DNA from 4 places in the Synechococcus sp. Cu2B8-bc1011 genome. Region 2 is predicted to be linked to each of the others. Evidence: predicted binding sites of a transcription regulator. Region 2 holds the regulator's gene; each other region holds the start of a gene.
The links. The regulator NtcA, encoded in region 2, controls nitrogen genes in cyanobacteria. The targets are predictions, from matches to a motif close to GTANCNNNNGNTAC.
Positions count from the first base shown of each region.

Region 1: SIC18_RS02645 (molybdenum cofactor guanylyltransferase) is a predicted target of NtcA. The motif match lies at 4,569-4,582, and genes of this name have one in related genera.
Region 3: SIC18_RS08165 (DUF4278 domain-containing protein) is a predicted target of NtcA. The motif match lies at 1,291-1,304, and genes of this name have one in related genera.
Region 4: SIC18_RS02595 (urease accessory protein UreD) is a predicted target of NtcA. The motif match lies at 3,398-3,411, and genes of this name have one in related genera.

Region 1 covers NZ_CP138915.1:498,645-506,216, forward strand. The annotation lists gene SIC18_RS02620 (circularly permuted type 2 ATP-grasp protein) at 1-389, shown strand, start outside; gene SIC18_RS02625 (alpha-E domain-containing protein) at 383-1,381, shown strand; gene SIC18_RS02630 (transglutaminase family protein) at 1,366-2,265, shown strand; gene SIC18_RS02635 (hypothetical protein) at 2,253-2,744, opposite strand; gene SIC18_RS02640 (GTP 3',8-cyclase MoaA) at 2,809-3,861, opposite strand; gene SIC18_RS02645 (molybdenum cofactor guanylyltransferase) at 3,858-4,457, opposite strand; gene SIC18_RS02650 (NarK family nitrate/nitrite MFS transporter) at 4,699-6,261, shown strand; gene SIC18_RS02655 (molybdopterin oxidoreductase family protein) at 6,340-7,572, shown strand, end outside.
Region 2 covers NZ_CP138915.1:861,359-868,930, forward strand. The annotation lists gene SIC18_RS04365 (alpha-mannosidase) at 1-1,802, shown strand, start outside; gene psbN (photosystem II reaction center protein PsbN) at 1,790-1,930, opposite strand; gene psbH (photosystem II reaction center phosphoprotein PsbH) at 2,017-2,223, shown strand; gene SIC18_RS04380 (TatA/E family twin arginine-targeting protein translocase) at 2,233-2,511, shown strand; gene pth (aminoacyl-tRNA hydrolase) at 2,516-3,139, shown strand; gene SIC18_RS04390 (DUF3146 family protein) at 3,139-3,396, shown strand; gene SIC18_RS04395 (resolvase) at 3,374-3,826, opposite strand; gene SIC18_RS04400 (DUF3084 domain-containing protein) at 3,823-4,953, opposite strand; gene ntcA (global nitrogen regulator NtcA) at 5,005-5,739, opposite strand; gene rph (ribonuclease PH) at 5,831-6,556, opposite strand; gene SIC18_RS04415 (cob(I)yrinic acid a,c-diamide adenosyltransferase) at 6,691-7,299, shown strand; gene dcd (dCTP deaminase) at 7,299-7,572, shown strand, end outside.
Region 3 covers NZ_CP138915.1:1,562,646-1,570,217, forward strand. The annotation lists gene SIC18_RS08155 (hypothetical protein) at 161-469, shown strand; gene SIC18_RS08160 (hypothetical protein) at 471-794, shown strand; gene SIC18_RS08165 (DUF4278 domain-containing protein) at 1,103-1,210, opposite strand; gene SIC18_RS08170 (hypothetical protein) at 1,626-1,769, shown strand; gene SIC18_RS08175 (hypothetical protein) at 2,481-2,612, opposite strand; gene SIC18_RS08180 (hypothetical protein) at 4,478-4,723, shown strand; gene SIC18_RS08185 (outer membrane protein) at 5,019-5,648, shown strand; gene SIC18_RS08190 (hypothetical protein) at 5,717-6,061, opposite strand; gene SIC18_RS08195 (type 1 glutamine amidotransferase domain-containing protein) at 6,304-6,984, opposite strand; gene SIC18_RS08200 (hypothetical protein) at 7,543-7,572, opposite strand, start outside.
Region 4 covers NZ_CP138915.1:489,794-497,365, forward strand. The annotation lists gene SIC18_RS02570 (ABC transporter permease subunit) at 1-99, opposite strand, end outside; gene urtA (urea ABC transporter substrate-binding protein) at 189-1,484, opposite strand; gene ureG (urease accessory protein UreG) at 1,602-2,204, opposite strand; gene SIC18_RS02585 (urease accessory protein UreF) at 2,204-2,872, opposite strand; gene ureE (urease accessory protein UreE) at 2,869-3,336, opposite strand; gene SIC18_RS02595 (urease accessory protein UreD) at 3,446-4,336, shown strand; gene SIC18_RS02600 (urease subunit gamma) at 4,400-4,702, shown strand; gene SIC18_RS02605 (urease subunit beta) at 4,714-5,034, shown strand; gene ureC (urease subunit alpha) at 5,038-6,747, shown strand; gene SIC18_RS02615 (type 1 glutamine amidotransferase) at 6,744-7,511, shown strand.

The DNA of each region.
Region 1 (7,572 bases), 360 kb from region 2:
TGGAACACCTCAACTCACTCGTCGTGAAATCAGTCGCTGAAGCTGGTGGCTACGGGATGTTGATCGGCCCCCACTCCTCAACAAGCGAAATCGAGGCCTTTGCCGAGAAGATCAAGGCCCATCCACGCAATTTCATTGCACAGCCCACATTGCAACTCTCGACCGTTCCCTCTCTCAGTGAGGGTGAACTCTATCCATGTCATGTCGACTTACGTCCGTATGTTCTGCGCGGAAAAAGGAACTGGGTCAGTCCAGGTGGACTCACCCGCGTCGCCTTAAGACGTGGATCTTTAGTCGTGAATTCATCCCAAGGTGGCGGTTGCAAAGACACCTGGGTGGTGAGCGATCGTCACGCACCAGTTGAACATCGGGAGGCCATGCCGTGTTGAGCCGGGTCGCGGACTCCCTCTATTGGATCAACCGTTTTGTGGAGCGCGCCGAAAACATCTCTCGCTTTCTTGAAGTAAGCGAAGCAATGTCTTTAGACAATCCCAGCAGCAATGCTGAACCCTGGTTGCCATTAATCGATGCAAGCGGTGATCGCCAGCTTTTCGATCAAAGCTATCCACTTCGATCGCCACAGGATGTAAGGGGTTTTCTGCTCCTTGACCGCAACAACCCAAACAGCATTGTGAGCTGCATCTCGAATGCCCGTGAGAACGCCCGTCAGATCCGCGATGTGATCTCTACAGAGATGTGGGAACACATCAATGAGCTTTTTTGGAGTCTTCAGGATGGAGAAGTCCTTTGGAGAGAACCAGACCTAGAGCAACTGCGCACGATTCGTCGTGGTTGCCAACTTTTTTATGGCATCACTGACGTCACACTCAGCCGCGATCATGCCTGGTTGTTTAGCCGCCTAGGTCGGCTCATCGAAAGGGCTGATAAAACCTCGAGAATTCTTGATGTGAAGTACTTTCTGTTGCTGCCTGACCCGAGCGCAGTAGGTGGCGTGCTGGATGAGCTGCAATGGATTGCTCTTCTCCGTTCCGCTGGTGCTTATCAGATGTATCGGCAGAGCGTCCAACAAGCCATCAGTCCCACTTCGGTGGCCCATTTTCTTCTGCTTGATCCGATTTTTCCCAGATCCGTACGGTTTTGCGTACAGGAGATCAACGACACCCTTGAGTGCATTCAACACAACTCTATTCCAGGATCACCTGACGAGCTCGAATGCCTACGCGGTCAACTTGTAGCCAAGTGGAGTTACGTTCGCATCGAACCACTCATCAACCGCGGATTGCATGAAGCGATTGATCAGCTGCAGAACGATCTCAATCAACTGCATGGGCTGATTCATAACAACTATTTCACCACCCCAGCTCTCACACCTCAGGACCTCTCAACCATTTCGAAAGATCCCTCATGCTCATTGAGCTAACTCACAACCTCACGTATCGATACGACGCACCGATCAGCCTTGGCGATCACCGACTGTGCCTCCAACCAAGAGGTCATGGTCATCAGCGGCTACTCGAGCACAGGCTGATCGTCTCTCCAGAACCAAGCCATCACCACGCGCTCGTAGCAGCAAGTGGAGACGAGATTCGACGGGTTCGCTTTCAAGGCACGACAAGTCATTTATGCATTGAAGCTCACAGCAAAGTGGAAACTCAAATGGCAATGCCCCTTGAAGAATGCTTCAACCCACTCAATCCTCCGCTCCCCTATCCTCGCGGACATCTCAATCGTGACCTGCACGGAGCCCTAGAGGGCTGGCTGCCTAACGGTCAGCACGATCCGTCAGCCGTCGCCCTAGCCCAAGACGCATTAATGGGAGGGAACCAGCAAACCTTGCCGTTTTTGATCCAACTGATGGAAACCATTCAAGACAGGGTGAAATACACCGAGCGACATTTAGGTCCAGCCTGGCCAGCCGGCCGAACCTTGAGAGAAAGAGTGGGCTCTTGCCGAGATTTAGCAATGTTGATGGTGGAATGTTGTCGTAGCGTTGGGCTACCAGCACGATTCACCAGCGGATATCAACTCATCGATCCTCCTCCTGCTGACTATGACCTACATGCTTGGGCCGAAATTTATCTTCCAGGAGCCGGTTGGCGTGGTTTTGACCCAAGCTCTGGAAGTGAAATCAACGAGCGCTATATCGTCCTGGCCAGCTCATCAAAACCAGAACTAACTGCAGCTGTTTCTGGAAACTTCACTGGCCCACCAAATACAAGCAGCACACTCAACTGGACGATCAAGGCACAAATCGCAGACATGAAGCACGATGACACTGCGATGAAGACAGCTCAAGCAGCCTGAAGGACAGGTTCAAGACCATGCAAAAGAGGAGGTGCTGCAGCTTGTGACGTTGCTTGATAAAGCCTTGGAATCTTCAGGCTGTTGTAAACACGGAACTCTCTGTCTACACAAACATTGGAATTTCGCTTGGCCTGATTAAGAACAACAGACCCATCAGGATCCGATAAAGAGCGATGAAATGTTCCTCTTGGAATATTGAGAATGTCACCCCCACTGTCCAAACGAACGATATGAAAAGGTTGCTCCCAAGCCAAGTTCACCAAATAAAAAGTTCTTCCACCACTTGCGGCGAGAAGATTATCGTCCTGATGAGGATGCAGATAAAACTGCCATGCCCCACTGTCTTCAGCATCCGGCGGACTCACCGCTGGCCCACGGTGAACAACTAAATCGCGAGCATTCGAATCAGGAATCGTGACATCAAAAAAACGAACAGATGGGGTATCTCGAAAACGCGTATACGGAATAAGCTCGAACATCTCAACAAAGATTCAGAAACCAGATTTAACGCCGATATCTCTTTCAATCCGTAGCAAAGGCCACTCATCCACCCAAATAAGCCATCTCAGCATGATGATTGCCAACCTGCATTAATCCACGATCTTCACTAAAACGATCAGAACGGCCCGTCCACAGCTGAGTCATCACCTCTGCAAGCTCAGAATCGGAGACATCCATACGTAGCCATCGGCGCAAATCAATGCCTTCACTTGCGAATAGACAGGTAAATGCTTGCCCATCAGCAGTGATCCTAAGACGATTACAATCAGAACAGAATGGCTCCGTAATTGATGCAATTGTGGCAATAGACCCTTCACCATCTTGATAAAGCCATTGGCTACTTGTTCCCCCAGGTTGTCGACCAATAGGTTGAAGCGGCCAATGGCTGTGAAGGAGCTGAATCATCTCAGTGGCTGGCATCACCTGATCAAGACACCAACCATTCCGATTCCCAACATCCATGTATTCGATCAAACGCAATTCCATCCGCTGCTGACGAGCCAGACGAGCCAAAGGAATCAATTGATCATCATTGCGACCACGCTGAATCACAGCATTCAGCTTGAGGGCACCTTCATCAGGCTCGTACCCGGCAGCACGGGCAGCATCAATGCCTGCCAACACACGCTTGAATAATTCAAGCCCAGCCTCCGCTCCACGACGAAGACCGGCCATTCTGGCGATACTTTCAGCATCTACAGCATCCAAACTAATGGTGATGCGATCAACTCCCAAAGCACGCAGTTGTTGAGCTTTCGCGTCATCAAGGAGTGATCCATTCGTCGTAATTGCTAGGTCTTTTAATCGAGACAGGGGATGGCCGGGCGTTGCTCTACCAACCGAAAGCGCCTCGAGGAGCGGCCAAAGTCGATCGGTTAAAAGAGGCTCACCACCTGTTAGACGCAAAGTATGAACCCCTAAAGCGCACGCCGAATGAATCAATCGCAGCTGATCTAAAGTTGACAACAAGCCCTGCGGCTCCACACTATCCGGACAGCAATATGGACACGCTAAATTACAACGAGCAGTGAGAGATAGCCTCAACACTCCGAGAGGCCGATCGAGCAAATCAATCACCGATGATGGCTGCATCATTCATCAAGCACTGTGAGATCAGCAGGGCAATTAGCGTTGCGCAATAGGGCCTCAGGAAGTACGAGCGTCTGATACGGCACTTGATGAAGCCAATCGAGCATTCTCAACTGATCAGAAGCCAATTGAAGCAACATGGTGGTCTGATAAACACTGTCATTGGGATAGATGGCAAACAGGGGTTGAAGTCGGTTCCCGTCATGCGACACCAGCGCAACGGAGGGATTCTCCCTCCAGACTCCAATCAGCTGATCAAGAGTCGTGGATTCCAACCAAGGCATATCGACAGGCATCACTAACAAACCTAGGGCCTTGGTCTTACCAAAGACAGCCGAAAGTGCAGCCAATGGTCCCTTACCAGGAAAAGGATCTGACCTGCATGTCACACCATCCAGCGCTGAAGCCAACAGGTCATGGCTTGAATGCGAACTGACCACATGAACAGCCAGACCCTGTTTTCGACTCAATTCAATGCTACGAGTCAACCAACAGCCACCTTGCGGATGAGGAATCAACGCCTTGTCACGCCCCATGCGTCGGCTCAATCCGCCAGAAAGCACGCAAGCCTCAAGATCCTGCACCAACGAGAAATCAGCCATCTAAACCATTATCCGGGCACAACACATTTGGTCGAAATGTAGCGAATGCATCCAAACGAAAGAAAAGCCCTGAAATCGATCTAGCCAATTATGTAGTTCTGTGTCCATTCGGTATCCGTCGCGACGAGACAGGGATTCGATCGATGATCAAATCAAAAAGCGGTTTGCATTTGCGCCGCTGCTTCAATCCTGAGCGCATTTATTAAGAAGCCGGGGTTTACATCCATCCATCAATACCCCCATGCTTGGAGAACTCTGGTCGTTCCAAGGGAGATACCGAACTCTTCATCTCACCTGGTTCGCATTTTTTCTGACCTTTGTGGTCTGGTTCAACTTGGCTCCACTTGCCACCACTGTTAAAGCAGATTTGGGCTTGAGTGTTGGTCAGATACGCACAGTGGCCATCTGCAATGTGGCTCTCACAATTCCAGCGCGTGTTCTGATTGGAATGCTTCTCGATAAATTTGGGCCTCGACTGACTTATTCCAGTCTTCTGGTTTTTTCGGTCATTCCTTGCCTGATGTTTGCCTCTGCACAAGATTTCAATCAATTAGTCGTGGCACGCCTGCTGCTCTCGATCGTTGGTGCAGGCTTTGTGATTGGTATCCGAATGGTGGCTGAATGGTTCCCTCCCAAAGAGATTGGCCTCGCTGAGGGGATCTATGGCGGCTGGGGCAATTTTGGATCCGCATTCTCCGCTCTAACTCTGGTTGGACTCGCCGGATGGCTCTCGTTCTCAGGCGGCTTCGAACTTCCCTCAGGTGCAATCATTAATTGGCGTGGTGCAATTGCACTAACGGGGATTATCTCTGCTGTTTACGGCTTCATCTATTACTTCAACGTCACCGATACACCTCCAGGCAAGGTTTATCAAAGACCGAATCGCACAGCAGGCTTGGAAGTAACTTCCATGCGTGATTTTTGGGGTTTGCTCGGCATGAACGTGCCCTTTGCCGCCATTCTCTGTGTGCTCTGCTGGCGTCTGCAAAAAGTTGGTTTCCTCAATACCGGTACCTATCCACTGGCTCTAGGTGCCGTTCTGATCTGGTTCATCTTTCAAACATGGGGAATTATTCGTACCAATCGTGAATTGATCTTGGGCACAAAGGTCTACCCCAAAGAAGATCGCTACGAATTCAAACAAGTTGCCATTCTTGAACTCACATACATCGTGAATTTCGGATCTGAATTGGCTGTCGTTTCAATGTTGCCAACGTTCTTCGAAACCACGTTTGATCTTCCAAAGGCAACCGCTGGCATCCTCGCCTCCTGCTTCGCCTTTGTGAATCTTGTGGCTCGCCCGGCTGGTGGACTAATTTCCGACAAGCTAGGGAGCCGAAAGAACACAATGGGCTTCTTAACAGCGGGTTTAGGAATTGGTTATCTCGTCATGAGCATGATCAAACCTGGCACTTTCAGTGGAACGACAGGGATCATCATTGCTGTCTTGATCACGATGCTTGCCTCCTTCTTCGTCCAGTCTGGAGAAGGAGCAACGTTCGCTCTCGTTCCTTTGGTGAAGCGACGCGTTACAGGTCAAGTCGCTGGCTTGGTCGGAGCTTATGGCAATGTTGGAGCCGTGACTTATCTCACTATTTTTAGCCTGCTTCCCATGTGGATGGGTGGAGGAAAGGATCCTTCACCAGAAATCATTGCAGCCTCCAATAGTGCTTTCTTCCAAGTTTTAGGAATCGCTGGTCTAATTGTTGCCTTCTTCTGCTTCTTTTTCCTCAAGGAACCGCAAGGATCCTTCGCTGAATTACATGAAGGAGAAACAACGAGTCCTCAATTCGCAAAGAACTGATTCCAAAAACCTTCTCATAACAACATCGCACCCGGTGCCTTTGGCACCGGGTATTGCTATTACGCCCATATCAAAATCATGGCAGAGCCAACCACAACCATTCGCAGTCAATGTCCATATTGCGGAGTGGGGTGTGGTCTGGACTTACGACCACCAGCAAAGAAAGGGGAAGCGGTCCGTCGAGATGCAGATGGAACTCCTATGTGGACAGCTAGAGGAGATCGACTCCATCCATCAAGTCTCGGCCAAGTTTGCATCAAAGGGGCCACAGTCGGCGAAACCCTCTCAAGGGGCCGACTTGATCAACCCCTTGGCCGAACCAGTCTTGATGACGAGTTCCAACCCATCAGCTGGGATGAGGCTCTTGAGCGCATCTCAAGCCAAATCAAAACAAGCCTGAAATCCAAGGGGCCAAACTCCATCGCCATGTATGGCTCCGGACAATTCCATACCGAAGATTATTACCTAGCTCAAAAATTACTCAAAGGGGCACTAGGGACTAACAATTTCGACGCTAATTCAAGACTCTGCATGAGTTCTGCTGTTGCCGGCTACACCCGTAGTTTCGGCTCAGATGGTCCGCCTTGCAGCTACGAAGACCTAGACCATTGCACGGTGGCATTCCTGATCGGAACCAACACTGCCGAGTGCCATCCAGTGCTCTTTCAACGATTATTGAAACGAAAAAAAAGACATCCAGGCTCTCTCACCATCGTGGTGGTAGATCCGCGCCAAACCGATACCGCAAAGGCAGCTGACATCCACCTGGCGGTAGCCCCTGGAAGTGACCTTGCCCTCCTTCATGGCATCGCCCACCTGGTGATGCGTGAAAACGGACAGGATCCTGCATTTATCGACGATTGCACAGACAACTACGACTCCTTTTTTGATGTCGTTGCCCGCTGGACGCCTAGACGGGTGGCCTTATTTTGTGGCATTCCAGAAAAACGCCTTCGGGAAGTCGCCCAGCTCTTTCATCGCCGCGAAAAAGTCTTGAGCCTCTGGTCGATGGGCGTGAATCAACGGCGCGAAGGAACCGCAGTAGTGGGTGGAATCATTAACTTGCACTTATTGACGGGTCAAATTGGCAAAGAAGGATCCGGACCCTTTTCACTCACAGGACAACCCAACGCCATGGGAGGCAGAGAAGCAGGCGGCCTCTCCCATCTTCTGCCTGGATATCGCCAAGTCACGAACCCCGAGCATCGCGCTGAAGTCGAGCACACGTGGGGTTTTACCAAAGGGAAAATTGCGTCCAAGCCTGGCCTTACGGCCTGGCAACAGGTGGAGGCGATGGAGCGAGGAGAGCTT
Region 2 (7,572 bases):
AGCAGCGCGACTTTGTATCTGCCACTGGGGTGGAGCAGGCGATCTGGCTTCCAGGGGTTGGCGATCATGGCGGCGGTCCCACGGCTGAGATGCTGGAACAGCTAAGGCTTTGGAAGGAACAGCCGCAGGCTGTGACCCAGCAGCCTGGAACGCTGCGTGCTTATCTCGATCACCTTGAGCCTTGCTGCTCCAGCTTGCCGGTCTGGCGCGATGAGCTTTATCTCGAGCTACATCGGGGTTGCGCGACCAGTCGGCCTGATCAGAAACGTCACAATCGCAGTCTGGAAAGGCTTCTTCGTGAGGCTGAGCTCTCTGCCGCGTTGCTTGGAACTCGGGCTGATGCTCTTGTGCCCAGCCACGAGCAGGCCAGTGATTGGCGACCTCTGTTATTCCAACAATTTCATGACATCCTTCCAGGCACATCGATCCCTGAGGTGTTTGCGCAAGCTGAGCCGATCTGGTGTGATGCCCGCCGGCGTGCGGCCCGCTGTCGAGATCAGCTGTTAGGCCATCTCTTCGCGTCCAGTCAAGACGGGATGGCGACCGATCCCCATCGCTCCCATTGGACCTGGTGCGGCTTGCAACCGCTTGCCCACTGGTCACCGTTGCTGCGCTTGCCCCAGGGGCACTGGTCCAGTGGTGGGGAGATCTTGCCTGTGCAGGCTGCTCCTTCAGGCGGAGTTTGGGTTCAGTTGCCTTGTAGTGAAGGCGTGTGCGCGCTTCCACTTCAGCGCAGCGGTGAGCCTCTGGGGTCTGCTTTGCCGATTCGTCATCCCGTGAGCGTGGAGGTGGTGTCGTCAGGATTGTGGAGGTTGAGCAATGGGGCTGTGTCTGCGGATGTGGGCGCCCATGGGCTGGTTCAGCTGCGCGATGGGAATGGTGTGCCACAGCTCAGCGAACCCTTGCGATTGCTGCGTTTTTCCGATCGAGGGGAGTTCTGGGACGCTTGGGATCTTGCCGCGGATTACCGCCAACATCCGCTGCCGATGGCCTCACGCTGGTCGGCAGAATTAGTGGAATCGGGTCCTCTAACAGCACGGATCGTGTTGCGCACGGTTGCTGGATTGAGCCAGGTGCGCCTGGACCTCATCTTGAAGGCCGATTCGCCCTGGCTCGAGGCCCAGCTCAGCGTCGAATGGCAGCAGACCCATGAATTGCTGAGGTTGGAATTGCCACTGAACCGCCCTGCTGTGCGATGGGCCGCCGACACGAGTGGTGGAGTGATCGAGCGACCAGCACAAGCGTTCAATCCCTATGAACAAGAGCGTTGGGAACTGCCTGTGATCTCATGGTTTGCAGCCGAAGGGGAAGCTCCCGGGGGTGGGATGGCGGTCTTGTTGGATGGTCCTCAAGGTGTTGATGCCAGTCCGAACCATCTGGGAGTCTCCCTGCTCCGAGGCCCAACCTGGCCAGACCCCTCAGCAGATCACGGATGGCACAGGCATCGATTGGCCTTCATGCCAGCGCTGCTTGGTTGGAACCGCAGTGGTGTGGCCCAGGCGGCGATCCGATTCAGGGAGCCGGGTTGGGTAGGGCCTGTTGCATTGGAGCAGCGGTGGCAAGGGCTTCCCTCCTTGCCCGTCGGTCTGGTGCCGATTTCAGTCCGACCCGTGAAGGGTGCTGTGCATAGCGATAAGGCCGTTCAAATTGAAGTACTCAATCCCGGACCAGCGCGTCAGCGTTGGTTGCCTGGGACCGATTGGAGGCTGAGCTGCCCCAAGTCCAACGACCAAAGGACGTTCTGGGAGGTGCACCCTGGCGAGCTCCTCACATTGATTTTGGAGAACGTTCAATCTTCGTGATCATCGAACGGGTCGTCGAGATTTTTTGATGGAGGGCCAAAGGCTGTGTACACCCCAAATCCTGTTAACCCAAGCAGGGCCGCCAGCACGGCAATCGCCACTGACATGGCTGGGGACGAACTTTCCATCACAACTCTCCACAGGATTGACCTCTTTACGGGTCGGAGCCCTTACAGTATCGAGACTTAATTCCACCCGAGACTTCAGCGCTGCCATGGCTCAACGCACCCGTCTGGGAGATCTGCTCCGCCCCCTGAATTCGGAATACGGCAAAGTTGTCCCCGGCTGGGGCACCACACCAGTGATGGGCATTTTTATGGCCCTTTTCCTCGTGTTTTTGTTGATCATTCTTCAGCTGTACAACAAGTCACTGATCCTTGAAGGAATCAATGTCAACTGGAATGCTTTAGGTCTGGGCTGACATCAGCGAATGAATGTTTTCGGCATTGGCCTGCCAGAAATGGCCGTTATCGCGGCGGTCGCACTTCTGGTGTTCGGCCCAAAACGGCTCCCTGAGTTCGGACGCACCCTTGGGAAAACTCTTAAGGGCTTCCAGTCGGCCTCCAAGGAATTTGAACGCGAAATTAATAAGGCGATGGCTGAGCCTGAACCCGTAGGGGATCAGGCCAAGACGCTTGAAACACCCGCTGAGACCGTTGTGTCCCCAATGGTTGTGCCAGAAACAGAGCCAGTTTCCCCTTCCGATTGAGTCGATGAATCGTGGTGATCTCCGCCTAGTGGTGGGATTGGGGAATCCAGGTAATCGCTATGCCAACACCCGACACAACGTTGGCTTTATGGCTTTGGAACGCCTGGTCTCTCGCGAGGGCGGTGGCTTTCGATCCATGCCCAAGCTCCAAGGTCAGCTCGCTGATTTGGGTTCGGGGGACCAGCGATTGCGATTGTTGATGCCCCAAACCTTCATGAACGACAGCGGTCGCTCTATTCGTGCTGCTTTGGATTGGTTTGGCTTCGAGCTGCATCAGATTTTGGTCCTCGTCGACGATATGGATCTTCCGCTGGGTCGTTTGCGTTTGCGAGCCCGTGGGTCTGCTGGTGGCCATAACGGCCTTAAAAGCACCATTCAGCATCTCGGTACACAAGATTTCGCGCGTCTGCGCATTGGAATTGGTGCACCAGGGCAAAACCCCAGTGAGCGCAAGGCACGAACGGTGTCGCATGTGCTTGGAAGTTTCAGTCGTGACGAGGAGCCCCTTCTCGACAAGGTTTTGTTAGAAGTCGTCGATGGTTTGGAGAGGATTCAGCGTCAAGGCCTCGACCTTGCAGGAAATCACCTCAATGGGCTACAGCTGGCTTCTGCAATCACTGAGGTGTGATGGCAGCGCTACCTGTTACAACCGCCCATCTGCGGGTTCAACGCCAGAGTTTTGCGGATCAATGTTTGGAAGGAGACGTCCAGGCAGGAGGCTTCAATTGGCAGTTCAGTTGGTTTTTTGATCGCGGTGAGTTGAGTGTGGAACCTTCCCTGGGGCGAGCACTGATTCAAGATGCGCTCCTTCGCTTCCTTGTGAAATCTGACTATGACCTGGAGCCAGGAGGGGATTACACCTTCACCGTGAGGGCCCGTTTCTGAGGGGACCGGGTCCCGGCCATCGCAAAGGCCGTTCTAAGTAATCCTCAAGAATGACGAGCGCGGCGATGGCGTCGAGATCACCAGACGGGATGCGCAGGCCTGAAGGAAGCAAGCGCTTCCAGCCCCGTGCAGGCCACAACTGCCAGTAACGCTCGCGTGCTCGCAGGGTGGTTCCTGTTTCGTCCACGACGTGGACCTTCAGGCTGGTGGGAAGTTGTTGTTGCCAGATCGTGCTGCTGGTGCCGTCACCGATCACCAGATCAGCAATCTGAGCGTTCTCCCCCTGATCGTCTTCCATCCAGGCGCGCAGCTGATCAAGGACCTCAGAGCTTGGTATCACCATGCCTTGCAGAACCGTGTTCGTTGAGATGTCTGCAAGGAGCAAGCCGCATTTGCTTCGGCCAGGATCCAAGGCGACGACGCGTGTCATGGACTGAGTCGCAACTGGATGGCGATGGGATCGGCGGTCTCGCTGCGCCGCAAAGCAACCGCTTCGAGCGAAGCGAGACCGCCATTGCGGTCGACCAGCTCTTGGCCCAGCACATTGATGGCATTCACATCGAACTGCAGCCCCTTGCTGAGAGATCCGCGTCGTTGCACCTCGGCCAATGTGGAGGCAAGGAGAAGATTCAGTCGGTTGCGAACGGCTTCAGGGTTGCGCTCATTGCTCGCGAGGGTGGTGCGGGCCAGGATCTCCCCCTCTCTGGTCACCGTGACATTGGGAAGCACTTCCGGGAAGGCATACACAACGGTTTCACCCAGAAGCACATTGGCTGCTGAACGAATGTTCACAACCCAGGTGCCAGGTTTGCGAATTGTTTGTTCCAAGCGTTTGATGTCGGGTCGCGGAACCAGCAGGATCTGACGCTCTACCGGTTGGCCAGGGAGCGCTTGTTGATAGGCCTGAAGATTGGCATCTCGTAGCAACTGATCGATCACCGTTTTTGCCTGATCGGGGCGTTCTAGCTTCAAGGTCACGGTTGCAAGCGGCTGCCCACTGCTGATGGCGACATTTCCGCGACGCAGGGCGAGGAGAGTGTCTTCCAGTTGATTGAGTTCTTTCTCGCCACTGCGAATTTGAGAGCGCACGGCTGAGAGCTCCTGTTCGGTGCGTTGAATCTCAATATCTTTCGCATCCACGTCTTGGCTCAATCGCTGTCGCTCTGCCTCCAGGGATCGGGTTTGCTCCTGGAGTGGCTTCAGGGTGCGACGCAGTTCTGCCGCGCGCTGTTGGGCGGTTGTGAGCTCTTTGCCAGCTTGTGTCTGAGCGCGTTTGCTTGTTTTGAGGTCGGCGCGACTGCTCCGCAATTTCGCTTCGAGAGCATTCAGTTCGAACAGGCCCACCCTGAGCTGTCGACTGACCAACAACAAGAGTCCGAGTGAAAGGGCACTAATCAGGCTGCCCGTTAACACCGTAATCACCACGGCCGTGCGTTTGGGACGCAGTCCAAGCAAGCTCAGTCGAGCTTTCCCCACGCGAGATCCAAGACGGTCTCCCAGGGTTGAGAGCACGCCTCCAAGCACAAGAAGAGCGAGAAGTAGGAACCAGCCGGTCACAGAGAACGAAGGGTCAGAGTTCGGATAGAAGCTCCATCTTCACCTGCATGGTCAGCTGAATCGCTTGGCGAGAGCGATTGGATCGAGAACAGTGATCTTTTTGCGATCGATATCGACAAGGCTGGACGCCTTGAGATCACCCAAGAGACGAGTGATCGTGACGCGTGTGGAGCCGATGGCCTCGGCGATGGCTTGATGTGAGAGGCGAATATCGATGGTGATGCCCCGTTGACCAGGCACTCCGAAATCTCGACAGAGCACCAGCAGAAAACTCACCAGCCGGGACGACATGTCCCGATGGGTGAGCGTTTCGATCATCGTTTCGGTCTGGAGAATCCTGCTGGACAGACCTTGCAACAACAGCAATCCCACACTGGTGTCAGCTTCGATGGCCTGCCGCACTGATGTGGCGGGTGCCGTGACCATCTCCACTCTGGTGAAAGCGATCGAGTGATAAAAACGATCAGAGCGATGACCTGTCAATAACGACAGAACGCCAAACAAGCTGTTCTCTCGTAACAAGGCAACGGTGATTTCTTCGCCGGATTCGTACACCCTTGAGAGGCGAACGGCACCGCGACGAATGAGGTACACCTTTTCTGCTGGATCGCCGGGGAAAAAGATGGTTTTCCCCCGTTCCACCATTTCGGAATTGGCTCCATCGAGTCCCCGAATGACGTCTTGAAGAGTGCGGTTGGATGGAACCGCGGGGGTCCCGAAGCTCGAGGCCGCCGGGCGAATTGTTGGTGGTGCGTAGCGGCTGAAGCCGCGGCTGACCTCAGCCATGTTCCCAGCGCGTTTTACGAGATGTTATGGATCAGCCCACCCGGCTCCTGTAGCAAGGAACACGAAATGCTGCCTTGTCCTGAAGCGGAGTTCATCTAGCTGAAAGAGCCGCACGTTGATCATCCATGATTTTTTTGAGCCCAGGCTCGGCGAGGTCCAGGAGGGCATTGAGCTGGTGGCGGCTAAAAGGAGCTCCTTCTGCAGTGCCCTGTAGTTCCAGCAATTGTCCCTCTCCGTTCATCACGACATTGAGATCCACGTCGGCATGGCTGTCTTCGCTGTAGTCGAGATCGAGAAGGGGGCGGTCTTGAATCACGCCAACGGAGACAGCTGCCACCTGAGCTTGGACAGGGTTGGTGTTGAGAACACCTTGTTGCACAAGCCGTTCACAGGCTCGTTGTAGCGCGACCCAAGATCCGCTGATCGCCGCGGTACGGGTGCCGGCATCCGCCTGAATCACATCACAATCAATTCTCAACGTGTTCTCGCCGAGAGCTTCCATGTTGATGGCGGCGCGCAGGCTGCGACCAATCAGGCGCTGAATCTCCTGGGTGCGTCCACTTAATTTGAGCAGCTCTCTGTTTTGACGCTCTGGAGTGGATCCAGGAAGGAGTCGGTATTCGGCACTCAGCCATCCCTGGCCTTGATCTTTGCGCCAGCGAGGGACACCTTCCTGATGGCAAACGCTGCAAAGAACAGCGGTCCGTCCGCTGTGAATGATCACTGAGCTCAGGGCAAATCCCATGGGATCCCAGCTGATCGAGAAGGGGCGAAGATCACCCGGCCGACGTCCGTCATTGCGAGAGGTGTCGGTCATAAGTCCACGGTGCGGAGGTGCTTTGAGCCTGCCAGTTGGCTCGGCACACCATGGATGGTGTCAAAACACTTGTGCATTCAACTTTCACCGCTAGATTCATTCACATCCGGATTTGCCGGACTTCGGCGAATGTGATGACCGTCAGCCTCAGCCCTACCCATCATTCTCGTGAGTCGCGGACTGTTGACCACAGGACTCTCGAGCAAGCAGGGCTAAGGGGATTGCCCTCTGTCGAGGTTCGTCCACCCCTGCATTTGGTGGCTCCAGAAGGGCAGCTTGAGGTGCATACCGCCTCCTTTCGGGGGAGCTTTTCTTGTGTGCTGAGCCAAGCGCTGCGGACTGCAGGCCTGGGTAGCCATGTTTTGATCGCCCAGTTTCTCAAGGGTGGAGTGGGTCAAGGCCCCAAGAGCAGCCTCACCCTGTGCGACAGGCTCAGATGGTTGCGGCCTTCCGTGACGGAATGCCTGTCAGATGCTGCTGTGAGCCGCGATGAGGAGGTCAAAGAGGCAGTCCAAGAGGTTTGGCAGATCTGTAAGACCCATCTCTTAGAAGGCACGTTGGACCAACTCGTTCTGGATGAGATTGGATTGGCGATCGAGCTTGGCTATTTGAGCCACGAGGATGTCTTATCGGTGTTGGAGCAAAGGCCTTCAGCGATGGATGTGATCGTGACGGGGCCCGCGATCCCTGCAGAGATGATGGAGATGGCGGATCAAGTGACGGAATTGCGTCGAGGTTTCTAATGCTGAAGAACGATCGCTGGATTACGGATCAGGCTGATGCAGGCATGCTCGAGCCTTTTCAAAATGGATTAGTGCGCCACTTGGATCCGGATCAACGGCAGAGTCCGGTTCTGAGCTTTGGCTGTTCGTCGTACGGCTACGACCTGAGGCTTTCGCCTAAGGAGTTTCTGATCTTTCGCCACGTCCCTGGCACGATCATGAATCCCAAGCGATTCAACCCTGACAATCTTGAATCAACGCCCATTCATCATGATGAGGATGGAGACTATTTCA
Region 3 (7,572 bases), 700 kb from region 2:
GGGATGAAGGTCGCACGCAATTCATAGTTCTGCGCACTGCTCAGCCACACCCTTTCAACCGCCCGCACCTTTCCCTAGGTGTGATGTTTTTAGTGACAAAACTACGCTCTCATAGGCTTACAAGATACGATTTCGGATGATCGGAAGGAGGCGCATACCCATGATCCGCGTTCAATTCACTGCAGCAGTTTTTGCTCTTGCAACCTTTGTCGTGCCATCCAGGGCCGAGATCGTTCCCTCCCAGTGTCGTCTCATTCGTTACGGCGGCATTGACACTCCTGTAGAAAACTTTCCTTGTGATTTCCGTCAGTCAGGTGGGAATGTCACTGTGGACTCCAAGAACTGGGCATTCACTTTCTTAGAAAGGAATCAAGGCAAGACTTTTATTCGCATCAATAGCATCCCACTCACGTTTACTCGTACAGGCCGATATACCCTCCAGGTGACTCAAGGCCCCAGGATTCGTTGAGATGATTCTTACCTTGGCAAAACCCTATATTCAATATTTGATGGGACTTGGAGGCATCATGATGAATGGGCTGCCAGCTGCTTTGCTTCTTGCCGGTCCCCCTGCTCCTCCCATGCCCCCTATTGAAATTCAACAGCAAGTTCCAGAAGAACAACCTGGATTCAAAGTGGAGAACTTTCGATTTGAGATCGATCAAAAGAGCTTTGATTGCTCTGCAGGCACGCTGAACTCAGGGAATAAGGCTCCCTATGCTTACAACCCATCAACGAATGCTTTTGCAAGAGAGCTACAAATCCATGCAGCTCAATGTAAAACTCGCTTTTGAATAGTTTGGAGGTTATCCAAAAAAATAATCTGTATAACACTCACTGCCATTGGTTGAGCAACCGATTCCACTCTGTCAGTGAGTGAATGGATCCTGCAATTGCTCAGGCCGATAGCATTTTCGTCTGTTTATCCCTGGCTTGGCTATGAGATTGAAGTGAATGTCGAGATTGCTTCGGTCTTCAGCCATGATTCCACAATGGAGTTCAATCGATGTGGATGAATTCAGGTAGGGTCTAAACCGCTAAGACTCAATAAAAAAAGCCCCCACGGTTTAGAGAAGGGGGCCTTCGTTGTGATCAATTGAGATCACTTTGCATAGGGAATGCCGCGGTAGGTCAGAAGTGCTTTCTTCGATGAATCGAAACCAGCACCTTGGATCTGCACGTACTTTTTGCCGCGATAGGTGAGAGTCATTTTGGGTTCCTCAGAAATCCAGGTCCCCGTTCCGTGGCCTGGCGAGTCTGCGCCTCATGTCAATGAGGTGAACGTTGTTTGTAGCTGTTGCTACATGATCTTCATAGCAATAATGTCTCCCTTTTAGTTGTTCGAGGGGATACAAAGCGGCATGTGATTTTGAATTCTGTAGCTTTTCTATACAGAACACTCTGCCCGCTTTCTCGTTATCCACGTATACCTCACACGTGATGAGCAGTCAGCAAAGAAACGCTCATTTCAGCAGTCGTAGAGAGTGAAGAAAAGACTTTCCTGGTTCGCAAGGGTTTGGAGGTCCTTCTTATGGCCAAATTCCCTGCGTTTGCTTGTTTTCTGGCGTTGCGGGGTTGCATCTCCTTAAGAGAGTGGTTTGATATTGAAATCGATTCCTTGACTGATGTCCTTGCTTCTTAAGCGTCAGATTGAGCGGCTGGAACTTGCTATTGAGCTTTCTACAGACTGGTTAGAGATTCAATATTTGAGGGCCGAACTGGACCAACTGAAGGACTTATATGAGCAGCCACACGCAGGTGTCGCCTGATCAAAGGTTTTTGTCCAGGATGCTTGCCAACTTTTGGCAGCAGATCCATGAATCGTTTGGCCTATGCACTCCCCTGCTGTCCTGACCTCTCGGAACCGCTCCAATCAACGAAAGAAGGGATCATTTCTGATTCAATGGGATGCGCTAACTGATCTTTATGTTGATTGCTCTAGATTTGGAAAGATCTGATCCAGACGTATGACTATTTCTTGACTCGGCCATGGTGATGGCGTCTTCCGTGGCGGACGCCTCATCGCCCACAACGCGATCGCCACGTGTTCGTATAGTTTGCGTCAACAGAGGTAAGTGGTTCCTACAAGTGTTGTCCTAGTGATGAATGAGAGGGATTGGGAATTTTTACTGGATGAAACATCATCATGGACATCCTTGCTAAATCTCCCTCCATGAAAAAAGTTATTTGATTAATATCTTCAGTTCGCTCACGATTGAGACGATGACTTCGATGTAAATCACCTCAGGATGATCTTCTCAGGCGGTGTAACCCAACACCTAGAAAATATCTCCGTTCATACAGGCCTTTCAGGGATTCATTGAAGACCGACCTTATTAGCGATGATCTAAAACTGATCCCGTTGTTCTTGATTCAATTTATAGATGTTGAGCGCGAAGCATGCGGTACCGAAGCTTACAAGGAGTACGAGCAGATCTTGAGTATTCATGGTTTATCCAGTAGGGATTTTTGCCTAAGCCTCAATCTTGAGCAGCTTTTGCTTTCTTGACGACAGGCAGGTCGGAAGGCTGGGCAAGGATGTAAACGACAGCAGCGGAGACGACTGCAGTGAAGGTGATCAAGCCAAAGATGGCGGTTGAATAGTCGGTCATCGAGAGGTGGTTGAAACGCTTGTTACGAATCTTAGCAAATTTGTAACGAAAGGTAAAGCCACGGCTCGATTCCGCTGTTTTCGGAGCATCTAAGGGGATTTCGGCCTCCTTTGACGGGGATGTAGGTGGAATCAAAGCTGTTAGACGTTGTTGGTTCGCAAGGTGAGGAGATTCTTCAGCTCAGTGAATTAACAGATTCAGAGCGCATGCTTAGCAAGATTGCTGAGTCACAATTCAATGCTGAGAACGGCCCCCTTGCGCAGTGCCAATGAGCCAACGCTCCCTGCGAGAAGCCGACAGGCTCTCACTTTGGCGCAATTTTGATGTGCATCAAAAACAAATGGGCGGTTTTTGACCTCACCCCCAAATTCTCTATCCATTCAGTCCAACGCCGCTGCGGCAAGAATGATGGATCACTTGAAAAGCACATTTTGATGATACATGCTCAATTTGAGCCATGATCCGCACCACGATAATCTCATAATCCAGTCAATCCATCTAGTGACGTCGGCGTGAGGTCTTTCGTCGGCAGAGGCAGTTGATGTTGTGCGGCTCATCGCTGTTCCAAGGTCAGTCAACGATTCAAGAGCCATCTTGAAAAGGAGCCAACGCAGGGGAGCAGTGGTTCCACTTCACACGTCCAGGCAGAGGATTGAAGTGCCTCTGCTTTTTGCTGATTAAGTGATAAAGTAAAAATGCATCTAAGAGTATTTATCTGTTGACCTCACATGCGCAATCTGTGTTATAAATTTATTGAGAGTTGGTAACTCCAGCACTCCAAAGACAGAGGCTTAGAGAACCTTTGTCTTTTTTTATGTGATTCCTGGCAACAGCTGGAGTTAGCTGCTCTGGAGCTAAGGATAACTTCTCTGAGAAAAGTGACGTGATTATCAAGTGCTCCATCGCCGTTCCGCAAGGACTCTTTCTTGTTGGTGCTTTTGATGCTCAAGCATCTTCACCCATTCAGCCAATCTGAGGTAGGAATGATGCTAGTGATCTTATCTGCGTTGACTCAGAAGCTGTATTGATCCCGCATACAATTTTGCTTGATGAAGACTGGTCAGTACAGCTTGCGAGTGAAGCAGGCGATCTCTAAAGAAGCTTCTACGACTTTACCGATCAACACCATGCCAATCATGATCTGATTGCTCAGCAATTTCATTCCTGTGACTATTGATTCGTGGTTTTTGGCTTTGATCCAGGCAAGCTCTGATTCTTCCGTACAGTTCAACTTAACCCCGACTTGCCCGCTGACATGTATATTGTGAAGCAAGTGTATGGGTGACCCTTATAGAAGCTATTCGGTGCCATTCTAGACAATCTTTATGCCATGAATCAACTGCCAATAAAGTTACGATCATTCACGGCATCAGGCCAAAGAAAACTGCGCAAGATTCACGCTTTCTAGGCTTCTCTTTGGACGTATTGTCTAGTTTGTACTTTTTGACAAAGCCATCCTAACGAGTGAATTGTGTCTTAAGAATCAGAACTCCTAAGTCTATGTTGATTGGTTGGTTGGCTGATCCCATTCCCTTCCTAACTATGTAGGGTTCTATGTCTGTAAAGGTTTTCTTCCCGCTTCCCACGACCCACTCGAAGATGGCTGAGGTGCCTTCTTCGATTGACCTGCTTTCATTTCATCTCTGGAGCTATGCCAGCGCTGGTCGGCCTGACAAGTGTGCAGATTCTATGTTTTGGTTAAGGACTGCCACTGATGTAGCAATGAGCACCTGCCTTGCGTCAAAGTGACTGGATTGAATGGACAGCGATGGCTAAACAATCAAGTGTTCTGTTTGTCTCCATCCAAAAGATGGTGATGACCTCCATTACTTTCGTTGGAATTCTCGGAGCTACATCATTGGCCATTGCTCCGGCAGTTGAAGCTAACCATCACCATCATAGGAATCACCACAACAGACATCATCGCCGTGTCGAGAACAGGGAAAGACGCCGAGCTATCCGTCATGACCGGCGGGATTGGGATCGATATCGCCGTAATAACTACAGCATTGGAAGATATGGAGGTTATCTACCACTTCGTCCTGCCTACGCCTATGGATATGGCTACAGGAATGGTTACAGGTATCACAATCCTTCTGGCATACAGGTAAGGATTGGATTTTGATCTAGATCAGCTCCATCATTGTTTAGGGGCTCAGCCCATCTCAGTACTCATCCGCTAGAACTTTGCCCAGTTGGTGTACCGCGCGGCTTGGTTAGGTGCTCCTCCTACTGCAACTCCTGCATGACCTTTGCATAGGTCTAGGGGGCATTAGCGGAGAGACGAGCGGATGGTCAAACAGCAAACCTGAAACTGCCTACTTCGACTGGTATCAGCAGCACAAGTGAGGCATCGTTGCCTTATTTCAATACTGTGCTGTGCTGCGTTGTCTCTCCTTAGGCCTGTTGGCTGCTTCTATTTCTGTTGCTGCTTTACCTACCGTTGCTCAAGAGGGCAGTGCCGACTTCCCTAAGCTGTATATCACTGGGGCAGCTGGAGCGAATAATCCAACAACCCGATCGAATACTGGAGAGGCCGGAACTTTTGAAGAATATACAAATCCTGGTGCATCTGCAGAATTAGGATTCGGTCTTGATTTTGACGGTTTTAGAGTCGAGGTGACTTATGCCATAGATGCCAGTCAATTGCGAGGCTATACGAATATTAGAGGAGTTGATTTTGACTATGTTTCAGGCGGAGAGACCCGAAAGCAATCAGCTTTCTTAAGCGGATACTGGGATGTTTTGCGTCATAAAAGTTGGACGCCTTACTTCGGTGCCGGAATAGGCTATTCAAATTTAGATGTGCGAAACTTTTCTGATGCAGGTCTCTCTTATGATGCATTCAATCGCTCTCTTTGGGGGTATCAATTAAAAGCTGGCCTGTCTTTAGATGTCTCGTCAAGATCGACACTGTTTGCTGAAGGTATTTATAGGGCAACGTCTCGCTTTGATACCAATGATGGATTCAATGATTGGAACAATGCGTCTTGGAGTAGCTGGGGTGGTCAGCTGGGGATCAGAGTAGATCTTTGATTTGTGCTATTGAATAGAATTGACTGAAATTAAAAATCATTTTGTTGTGAGAATATTGGCTTTGCATTCTACTGTTTATTTTTCTTGTAATGGTTTCTAATTGCTACTGGCTTATTGCCAGATTGGAGAAGAATCATGTCTATTGAACCGTCTGGTAGCAGTCTGCCCCTGTAAATGCCAGGCTCATCATATTCAGCTAGGCCAATTTCACAATCAAATGGGTCTACTACACCTATTATCTTCTCGGCATGGGCCTTGGTCACTTTCCCATCATCTGTATGCCCAGAATGTGTCGGTGACTCCCACGACCGAGTGCCGGTGATCACGCCATCATTATCCACATTAATTGAAAGCATGGATGTACCTACATGTTTCCCGATACTATTAAACCCTATGTTTTGGGCTGAATTCATGCCTGATAGTTCTGACAAATGTATTGGTGGCTTGCAGGAAATATCAGCTATTGTTTGATGCTTTTCAATTCCACAGGCAGAGACAGACCCGGCTAGCAGCAACCAATAAATTGTTCGCATTGAACTAATCATTAGATTGAACTTGAAGGGAATGACTAGCCCTTCGGGGCTGTGTGTTGTGTCAAAGCTTGATTAGCAGGATGTCCTGTTTTGTCTCCTGCCAGGCGTTGCTAGTTCTCATTCTATTTTAGTGCTGCAAGAACTAGATTTGCAACAGCCTCTGAGGAGCTCGGGTTCTGACCGGTGATGAGATTGTCATCCTGACAGGTGTGGGACTCCCAGTCGCTTCCTTTGGAATATTTGGCACCATGTGAAATCATCGTATCCTCCACTAGCAGTGGAACAATCTTCGTGAGACCAATAGCATCTTCTTCAGAGTTTGTGAATCCCGTCACTTCTCGCCCTTTCACAATGTGAACCCCGCTCTTGTCTTTTGCGTTGACTAGCGAAATTGGAGCGTGACAGACAGCGGATACTGGCTTATTGCTATTCCAGAACTCTTCGATCAGACGAATCGATGCATCATTGTCGACGAGATCCCACAATGGACCATGACCACCTGGGTAGAAGACTGCATCAAAATCTTTGCTAGAGATTGAGTCAAGCTTCGCTGTCCTGGAAAGTTCTTCATTGGCTGCCCTATCTGCTTTGAAACGTCGAGTGGCCTCAGTTTGTGCTGAAGGGTCGTCGCTTTTGGGATCAAGTGGAGGCAGCCCACCTTTTGGAGATGCCAGTGTGATCTCAGCTCCTGCATCTGTGAATGCGTAGTAGGGAGCAGCAAGCTCCTCTAACCAAAACCCCGTCGCTTGGCCTGTATCGCCGAGTTGATTGTGTGATGTGAGTACGAAGAGGATTCGTGTCATGATTGTGATTGCTTTTCAGTGCATGTAAGTGTTGATGCTTGTCTATTCAGCAAGCAAAGAAAAGAGCTTACCGCTGATAGATTTTAGCTGTTAGAGGGGTATGATTTGTAGTGTTGTTCCCAAATCAGATACCTACTCGATCCCCATTGTGTTGTCTTTAGGCCGGGACGTCCTGTAAATCGATTGAAAGAACAAAGGTAGTCTGAGTTCGTCGATCTTGTTCTAGTTTGTTAGGACGAAAGAAATCATGTTGATCTCTTCCGTTTCTATGCAGCATTCTTCTCCCCATATCGCCCATCAGAGTAGTGATCTCTGTTGCTTTATTGTCCAACGCGCCTTATGGCTTACTCCTAGGCTGCTAAGTTATAAGTCTGTTTCTTGTCACTCTTGTCAATCAAGTTACTAACCACTCAGGCTCAACCTCTGCGACTATATCCCTTTTAAATTCTTTAATACTGAGTGCTCGCCAATGCTTACAGTTTTCAGAATTGTCAGTCCTCAGTGCCACCAGTGGGGGTGACATTAAATCTACTTTGTGTTTACAATTTTCTTGCCAGACTAATTACTCGCAGCATGGCAAACGGCATT
Region 4 (7,572 bases), 370 kb from region 2:
ACCCATCAAGCCAAACACAATTGCCAGTCCAAGGGCAGCCATTAGCAATACAGAGCCAATGGCCACACCGTTAAACAGGCTTTCGAAAAGCAGTTCCACGGGGGGTCTAGTAAGCGAAACAAATAAAAAGAGGAGCCCCCAAGGGGCCCCTCCAACAGCTACCCATTAATGGATGGGGCTATTCGTGATCAGAGCTTGTACTTCTCTCCCTTGCTGGGGTCAGACCAATCGCAAGCAAAGCCCTTCGACGTGGGCTCAAACTGGTTCCATGTCTGAGGATCAATTGGATAATCAGACTCTTCTACAATCTTAAATTGACCGTCTGAAGTGATCTCACCAATCCGAACGATTTGAGAGATGTGGTGATTCGGACGAACCTCAATTGGGCCTTGAGGAGCATCGAATTTGATGCCAATCAGAGCCTCACGTACTTTGTCATCATCGAAAGTACCTGCTTTCTCAACTGCCTTTTTCCATAGATAGACCATGTTGTACGCAGACTCTTGAGGGTCAGCAACTACTCGGTCATCTCCATACTTGGCCTTAAAGTCGGCAGCAAACTTCTTAGAGGCCGGTGTATCAATGGACATCATGTAGTTCCAGGCTCCATAGTGACCCTCAAGAAACTCTGGCCCAATCGTGCTGATTTCCTCCTCAGCAATTGAGTAGCTCATAACATAATAGCCATTCTCAGGGGTAATCCCTGCATCCTGGATCTGCTTGAAGAAGGCAACATTTTGGTCGCCATTCAAGGTGTTGATAATGACCCCACCATCAGGAAGAGCAGCCTTGATCTTGGCAATGATCGGGGCGACCTCGGTGTTACCAAGAGGCAAGTAGTCTTCACCAACGACTTCTCCACCAAGAGACTTCACTTGCTCTTTGGTGATGGTGTTGGACGTACGAGGGAATACGTAGTCGGAACCCACTAAATAGAAAGGCTTTCCGGCAGCAGGCGACTTCTCGAACATGTAGCTGGTCGCCGGCTCAGACTGCTGATTAGGAGTAGCGCCGGTGTAAAAAATATTTTTCGAGCACTCCTGCCCTTCGTACTGAATCGGGTAGTAGAGGAAAGCTTCCTTAGACTCGTAAACCGGAAGCATGGCCTTACGACTGGCAGAAGTCCAGCCTCCAAAAACTACAGGAACTTTGTCCTGGTCGATGAGTTTTTTGGACTTCTCCGCGAAAGTTGGCCAATCAGAGGCACCATCTTCAACGATATATTCGATTTTGTACTTCTTGCCGTCTACCTCAACACCGCCAGCTGCATTGATTTCATCAATGGCCATCTTTTCCGTATCCACCAAAGTGGACTCGGAGATCGCCATCGTTCCCGTCAGGGAATGCAGGATGCCAACAGTGACGCTGTCGTCATACTCAACGCTGGAGGCCTTCTCATCGCCACCGCCGCAAGCAGTGACGGCCAGACCCAGCGACGCTGCGGCCATGCCGGCAAATAGACGCTTGGACAATGATGAGCTCATGAGTTCCAAAAACAAGTGAAACGACGCTTCAACGCCGGGGTCCGAAAGGTACAGATCAAGTGAAAGAAATTCCTGTATCAATTAGAACCATTTAGAAATTTCGAGGCCAAATACGCATCAATTTGGTATCTGTTGCAACACAAATTCTTCCACGCGATCAAGTCCTTCTTCAGTACGAAGATTGGTAAAGCACCAGGGTCGATTCCTCCGCATCCTTAATGTGTCCTGTTCCATGACTCCGAGGTCAGCACCAACGAAAGAGGCCAGATCGATCTTGTTAATGACTAATAAATCAGACCGTGTAATTCCAGGTCCACCTTTACGAGGAATCTTGTCTCCAGCCGCTACATCAATCACGTAGATACAAAGATCGACAAGTTCAGGACTAAAACTGGCCGCAAGATTGTCTCCACCGCTTTCAACCATCACCAGATCAAGTCCAGGAAATTGATGCTCCAGTTCACTCACAGCAGCTCGATTGATGGAGCAGTCTTCTCGTATCGCCGTATGAGGGCACCCCCCGGTTTCAACCCCACGGATACGCTCAGGCTCCAATGCACCTGAGCGCGTGAGGAATTGAGCATCCTCTTGCGTGTAGATGTCATTGGTCACAACTGCTAATTGCAGGCGATCGCGCAATCTCCTGCAAAGCGCTTCCACGAGCGCTGTCTTGCCTGAGCCCACCGGACCGGCGACTCCAAGCCTGAGTTTGCTGCTCATCAGCTCCGGAACAAACGTGAATACAACTCAGCATGAGCCAACTGGGCGAGCCCTGCACCAACACCACCACACCAAAGCGTGTGCGGATCTTGATCCTTTAAAACACTCGCCTGATCACGAATCATCGGCAACAGTCGCTGCTGAATCCGTTGAGCCGTGGTGGGACCCAGCGGCACCAAGCGGACCGCCGCACTGAGCTGATTTGCAACCCAGCCATAGAGATAACCCTCAACCATCTCCAGCTCAGAAATCTTCCACGACAGGGCAGCCCAAGCCCAGGCCGCAGGCCACGCCAAAACCAATGGCTGAGGCAATGGATGTCCAAGATCAGCCATCAACTTCAGCAAAGAACCACCCATCTGTCCTTGCTGAGCACGCATCTCAGCCGACTCCCTCAAAGCCAGCAACCACCCATCGAGACTGATCAAGTCACTGGGCATTTCTAACCTTTTTTCCTCCCAGCTTTGAAGCTGAACACGCAACGGGGTTAGCGCCGCAGCCTCCAACCTCAATGCACCCCTCTGAAGCTCAGCTTCAATCCACTGTTGAAGATCGAATTCGTTGATCAAAGAACCATCCTGGATCAAGACTTCAAGACCTTCGGAATAACTAAAAGCACCAACAGGCAAAGCAGGGCTTACCAACTGCAATAACGCAAGCGATGTCATGCGTGCTGATGGGCGATATAAGCACCGCCTTCCGGCATGAATGAACGACAACACCGTGTCAGCTTCAATCCACGACCCTTAAGCATGGTTTCGAGTACGGAGTCATTCAGTAACAACAGCTCATTCTCATGCAACTCAAGTGCCACATGGCGATTCCCTAGGTGATAGGCAGCCTCCAGCAATGCCAGCGGCGTTGCTGCTTCCACCCGCAACAACTCCTCAAGAGCAGCGGTTACCAAAACATGCACCTGCTCATGCGCATCGGTGAGGCGATCACCAGGCATCAAGGCTCGCTCGCGCGGCAGCTGCAACAACACGTCTCGACCACAAGCAGTTCGACGACGTCCACGCAGCACCGTGCGCTGATCCGCGCTCAACGGCAACTCCATCACAGCGAGGGAGCCGTTCGGCCACGGCTCTTCAGACAAGAGGCGATGGTCCAACACGGTCAAGCCAACATCCAAGGGTTCAGACAACCAACGAGATCACGCCACAAAGACTGCCCAAACAGCACGCCATCATTTGGTAGTCCTTGTTACAGAGCTGAGGAGAGTTGGCGTCGAGCGTGCGTTGATGCAACGACTTGATCCATGGCACGGCACCTGCAACCTGCAGTTTGTTGCGGGCAGCAGTGGCAGTCAATTTCAAGGGGGCTGCACCGCCCCCTTGAAATTAATGCGGGCCGAACGGGGCGAGAACGGGCGTTGCGAGCTGCCACTGCTTCATACCGCTGGTGGCCTTGTGGGGGGAGACCAATTGAGCATCAACCTCGGCTTAAGACCAAACAGTCGCTGCTTACTCACAAGCGTGGCCGCGCAAAAGATCTATGGATCCATAGGTCGAAGCCAGCTCCATCCGCTGGGAACTTGGGCCCGCCAACAGGTCTCGGCAGAGCTTGATGCGGATAGTGATTTGGAATGGCTTCCGCAAGAACTTGTGCTCTATGCCGATGCTTTGTTTGAACAAAACCTCAGCGTCACATTGCCCATGGATGGATCCTTTCTCAGCGCTGAAATTGTGCGTCTCGGACGCACTGCCGCAAACGAAACATTGGGACAGGGATGCTGGAGATCAGACGTTCAAATCCAACGCCAAACGTCTGAGGGAAGGCGTTGGGAACTTGTTGACAGACTCGAAATCAGCGACGACGCGCTGAAGGGGTTCCATGGACTCAATCAACAACCTGTCTTCGGCACCTTGGTTTGGGCTGCACCCTTCCCTCTCCAAACAACCAAGATCAACAACCTCCTCGATGACATTCGCCAAGATCGAAAGGCTCTCGAAGGACAGATGCATTGCGGCGCACTCCCTCAGGGACTGATCGCCCGATACAGCGGCTTCTCCAGTCGAGATGCCCGTTTCTGGTTCAGCAGGATTTGGGCTCGCACCCGTCAAGCGCGAAACCTGGCATCGCCAAAGATTCCCAGGGTCTGGCCTTTACAAGAAAATCCATTGAGGCCATAAGGGTTCACATTGAACATTCCGCTGCCCAAGAGCGATAGAAACTAAGAGGAGTGCAAGGTCACCATGCACCTCAGCCCCCAGGAAAAAGACAAGCTGCTGATCGTCACGGCTGCGCTCTTGGCAGAACGTCGTCTCCAGCGCGGCCTCAAGCTCAACCACCCTGAAGCTGTGGCATGGCTCAGTTTCTTGGTTCTAGAGGGAGCACGCGATGGGAAGAATGTGGCCGACCTTATGCAGGAAGGCAGCACATGGTTAAGCCGCGACCAGGTGATGGAGGGCATTCCAGAGTTGGTCGATGAAGTCCAAATCGAGGCTGTATTTCCCGATGGGACCAAGCTCGTGACCCTGCATGACCCTATTCGCTAAGGCTTCTTCTGATGGCACCCCTGATCCCCGGTGAATTGTTAGCGGAACCCGGCGAACTTGAACTCAACGCCAACAGAGAGGTCACGACCCTCACCGTTGCCAACAGCGGAGACCGCCCCGTGCAGGTGGGATCCCACTTCCATTTCCAAGAAGCCAATGCTGCCTTGATCTTTGACCGTGACGCTGCACGCGGTCAAAGGCTTGACATCCCAGCCGGTACGGCCATTCGCTTCGAGCCAGGTGACAACCGCGACGTGAGTTTGATCCCGTTTTCTGGAGCACGCCGCGTGGTCGGTTTTAACGGAAACATCAACGGACCCCTCGACGCCTGATTCATGCCCTATCGCATCTCCCGCCAGGCCTACGCCGAAACCTATGGGCCAACCACTGGAGACCGCATTCGTTTAGCGGACACCGAACTCATCCTCGAAGTGGAAAAGGACTTCACCACCTACGGCGATGAGGTGAAATTTGGCGGCGGAAAGGTGATTCGCGATGGGATGGGCCAATCCCAAACCTCCCGGGCTGAAGGAGCCGTTGACACCGTGATCACCAATGCCCTCATCCTTGATTGGTGGGGCATCGTCAAGGCCGATATCGGCCTCAAAGATGGCCGCATCGTCGGCATCGGCAAGGCAGGGAACCCCGACATCCAGAGTGACGTCAGCATCGTGATCGGGCCAGGCACGGAGGCCATTGCCGGTGAAGGACACATCCTCACGGCAGGTGGCATTGACACCCACATTCACTTCATCTGCCCCCAACAGATTGAAACAGCTCTGGCCAGCGGGGTGACCACACTAATGGGCGGTGGCACGGGACCCGCCACCGGAACTAATGCAACCACCTGCACCCCAGGTGCATTTCACATCGGCCGAATGCTGCAGGCAGCAGAAGGACTTCCCGTGAACCTGGGCTTTTTCGGCAAAGGAAACGCCAGCACTCCAGAAGCCTTGGAGGAACAAGTACGAGCGGGAGCCTGTGGCCTGAAGCTTCATGAGGATTGGGGCACCACACCTGCCGCGATCGATGCCTGTCTGTCCGTTGCTGACCAGATGGATGTGCAGGTTTGCATCCACACCGACACGCTCAATGAAGCCGGTTTCGTGGAAGACACCATCGCAGCCATCAAGGGACGCACGATTCATACCTTTCATACCGAAGGTGCCGGAGGCGGGCATGCGCCAGACATTATCAAAATCTGCGGAGAAGCGAACGTGCTGCCAAGCAGCACCAACCCAACCAGGCCCTACACCCGCAACACTCTCGAGGAACACCTCGACATGTTGATGGTGTGCCATCACCTTGATCCAAAAATCCCAGAGGACGTGGCCTTTGCAGAATCACGCATCCGCCGCGAAACCATTGCTGCTGAGGACATCCTTCACGACCTCGGCGCCTTCTCGATCATCGCTAGCGACTCCCAAGCAATGGGACGCGTGGGAGAGGTGATCACACGCACCTTCCAAACAGCCCACAAAATGAAGGTTCAACGCGGCGCCTTACCAGAAGACTCAAGCCGAAACGACAACCACCGCCTCAAGCGCTACATCGCCAAAGTGACGATCAACCCAGCAATCGCCCATGGCATCAGCAGTCAGGTGGGTTCCGTGGAAACAGGCAAACTCGCCGACCTCGTGCTTTGGAAACCAGGATTCTTTGGAATACGACCTCAACTCGTTGTCAAAGGCGGGTCAATCGTCTGGGCCCAAATGGGTGATGCCAATGCCTCAATCCCCACGCCTGGTCCAGTCCACGGCAGACCGATGTTTGCTGCCTTCGGCAAAGCGCTTGCACCCAGTTGCCTCACCTTCATGAGCGATGCGGCCATGAACGACAACATCCAAAGCAAACTTGGACTGGAACGCACCTGTATTGCCGTAGAAAACACGCGTGACGTTGGCAAAAGTGCTCTGAAGCTCAACTCTGCACTACCAAGCATGAGCGTGGATCCACAGACCTATGAGGTGTTCGCCGATGGCGAGCTCCTAACCTGCGAACCAGCGGAGGTTTTGCCTCTAGCCCAACGCTATCTGCTGCTTTGACAACACTTGCTCCCACGTTGCTGGTGGTGCAGCACATCGATCGCGAAGGTCCTGATTTAGTCGCAGAGATAGCGCTGGAGCAGGGAATGAGCATTCAGACCATTCGCCCTGATCAGGGAGAGCCACTCCCCGACCCAATCAGTACTCAAAACACAATCGCTCTCTTGCTCGGAGGGCCCATGAGTGTCGAGGACCGACATCAAGATGCGCTGGCATGGATGCAACGGGAATTGGAATGGCTCACTTTTTGGCATCAACAACAAAAACCAGTTCTAGGAATCTGTCTGGGCGCACAACTCCTGGCGGTCGCTGCCGGTGGCTCCGTGAAACCGTTGCAAGTGGGACTGCCGCCTCAACCGTTGAAAGAGGTTGGCTTCGGAGCCATTCATTGGCAGACGGAACCGAGCCAAGAACCACTGTTAAGGGGATTACAACCCAGTGAAATGGTGCTGCATTGGCATGGTGATCGCATCCAGCTTCCTCCAGCAGCAACCTTGCTGGGCTCATCACTTCATTGCCCAGAACAAGTGTTCCGAATTGCCAAACATGCGGTTGGCTTGCAATGTCACTTTGAACTGAGCAGGTCCAATCTCGAGCGCTGGATTGAAGAAGACCATGACACCATCGTGAGCGCCATGGGTCCGGAAGGACCCGAGCAATTACGACAAGACCATGAGAGATTCGGTGAATCAGTGCAACAACAAGGACGCATCTTTATCAGAAATACCTTGAGACTCCTTTCTGCACGCACAACCAAACCATAAACAGGCCAAATGGGCCAACAATGAAGTGACCCTCACAAGGGGTTCACGCTGAAGCTAATAC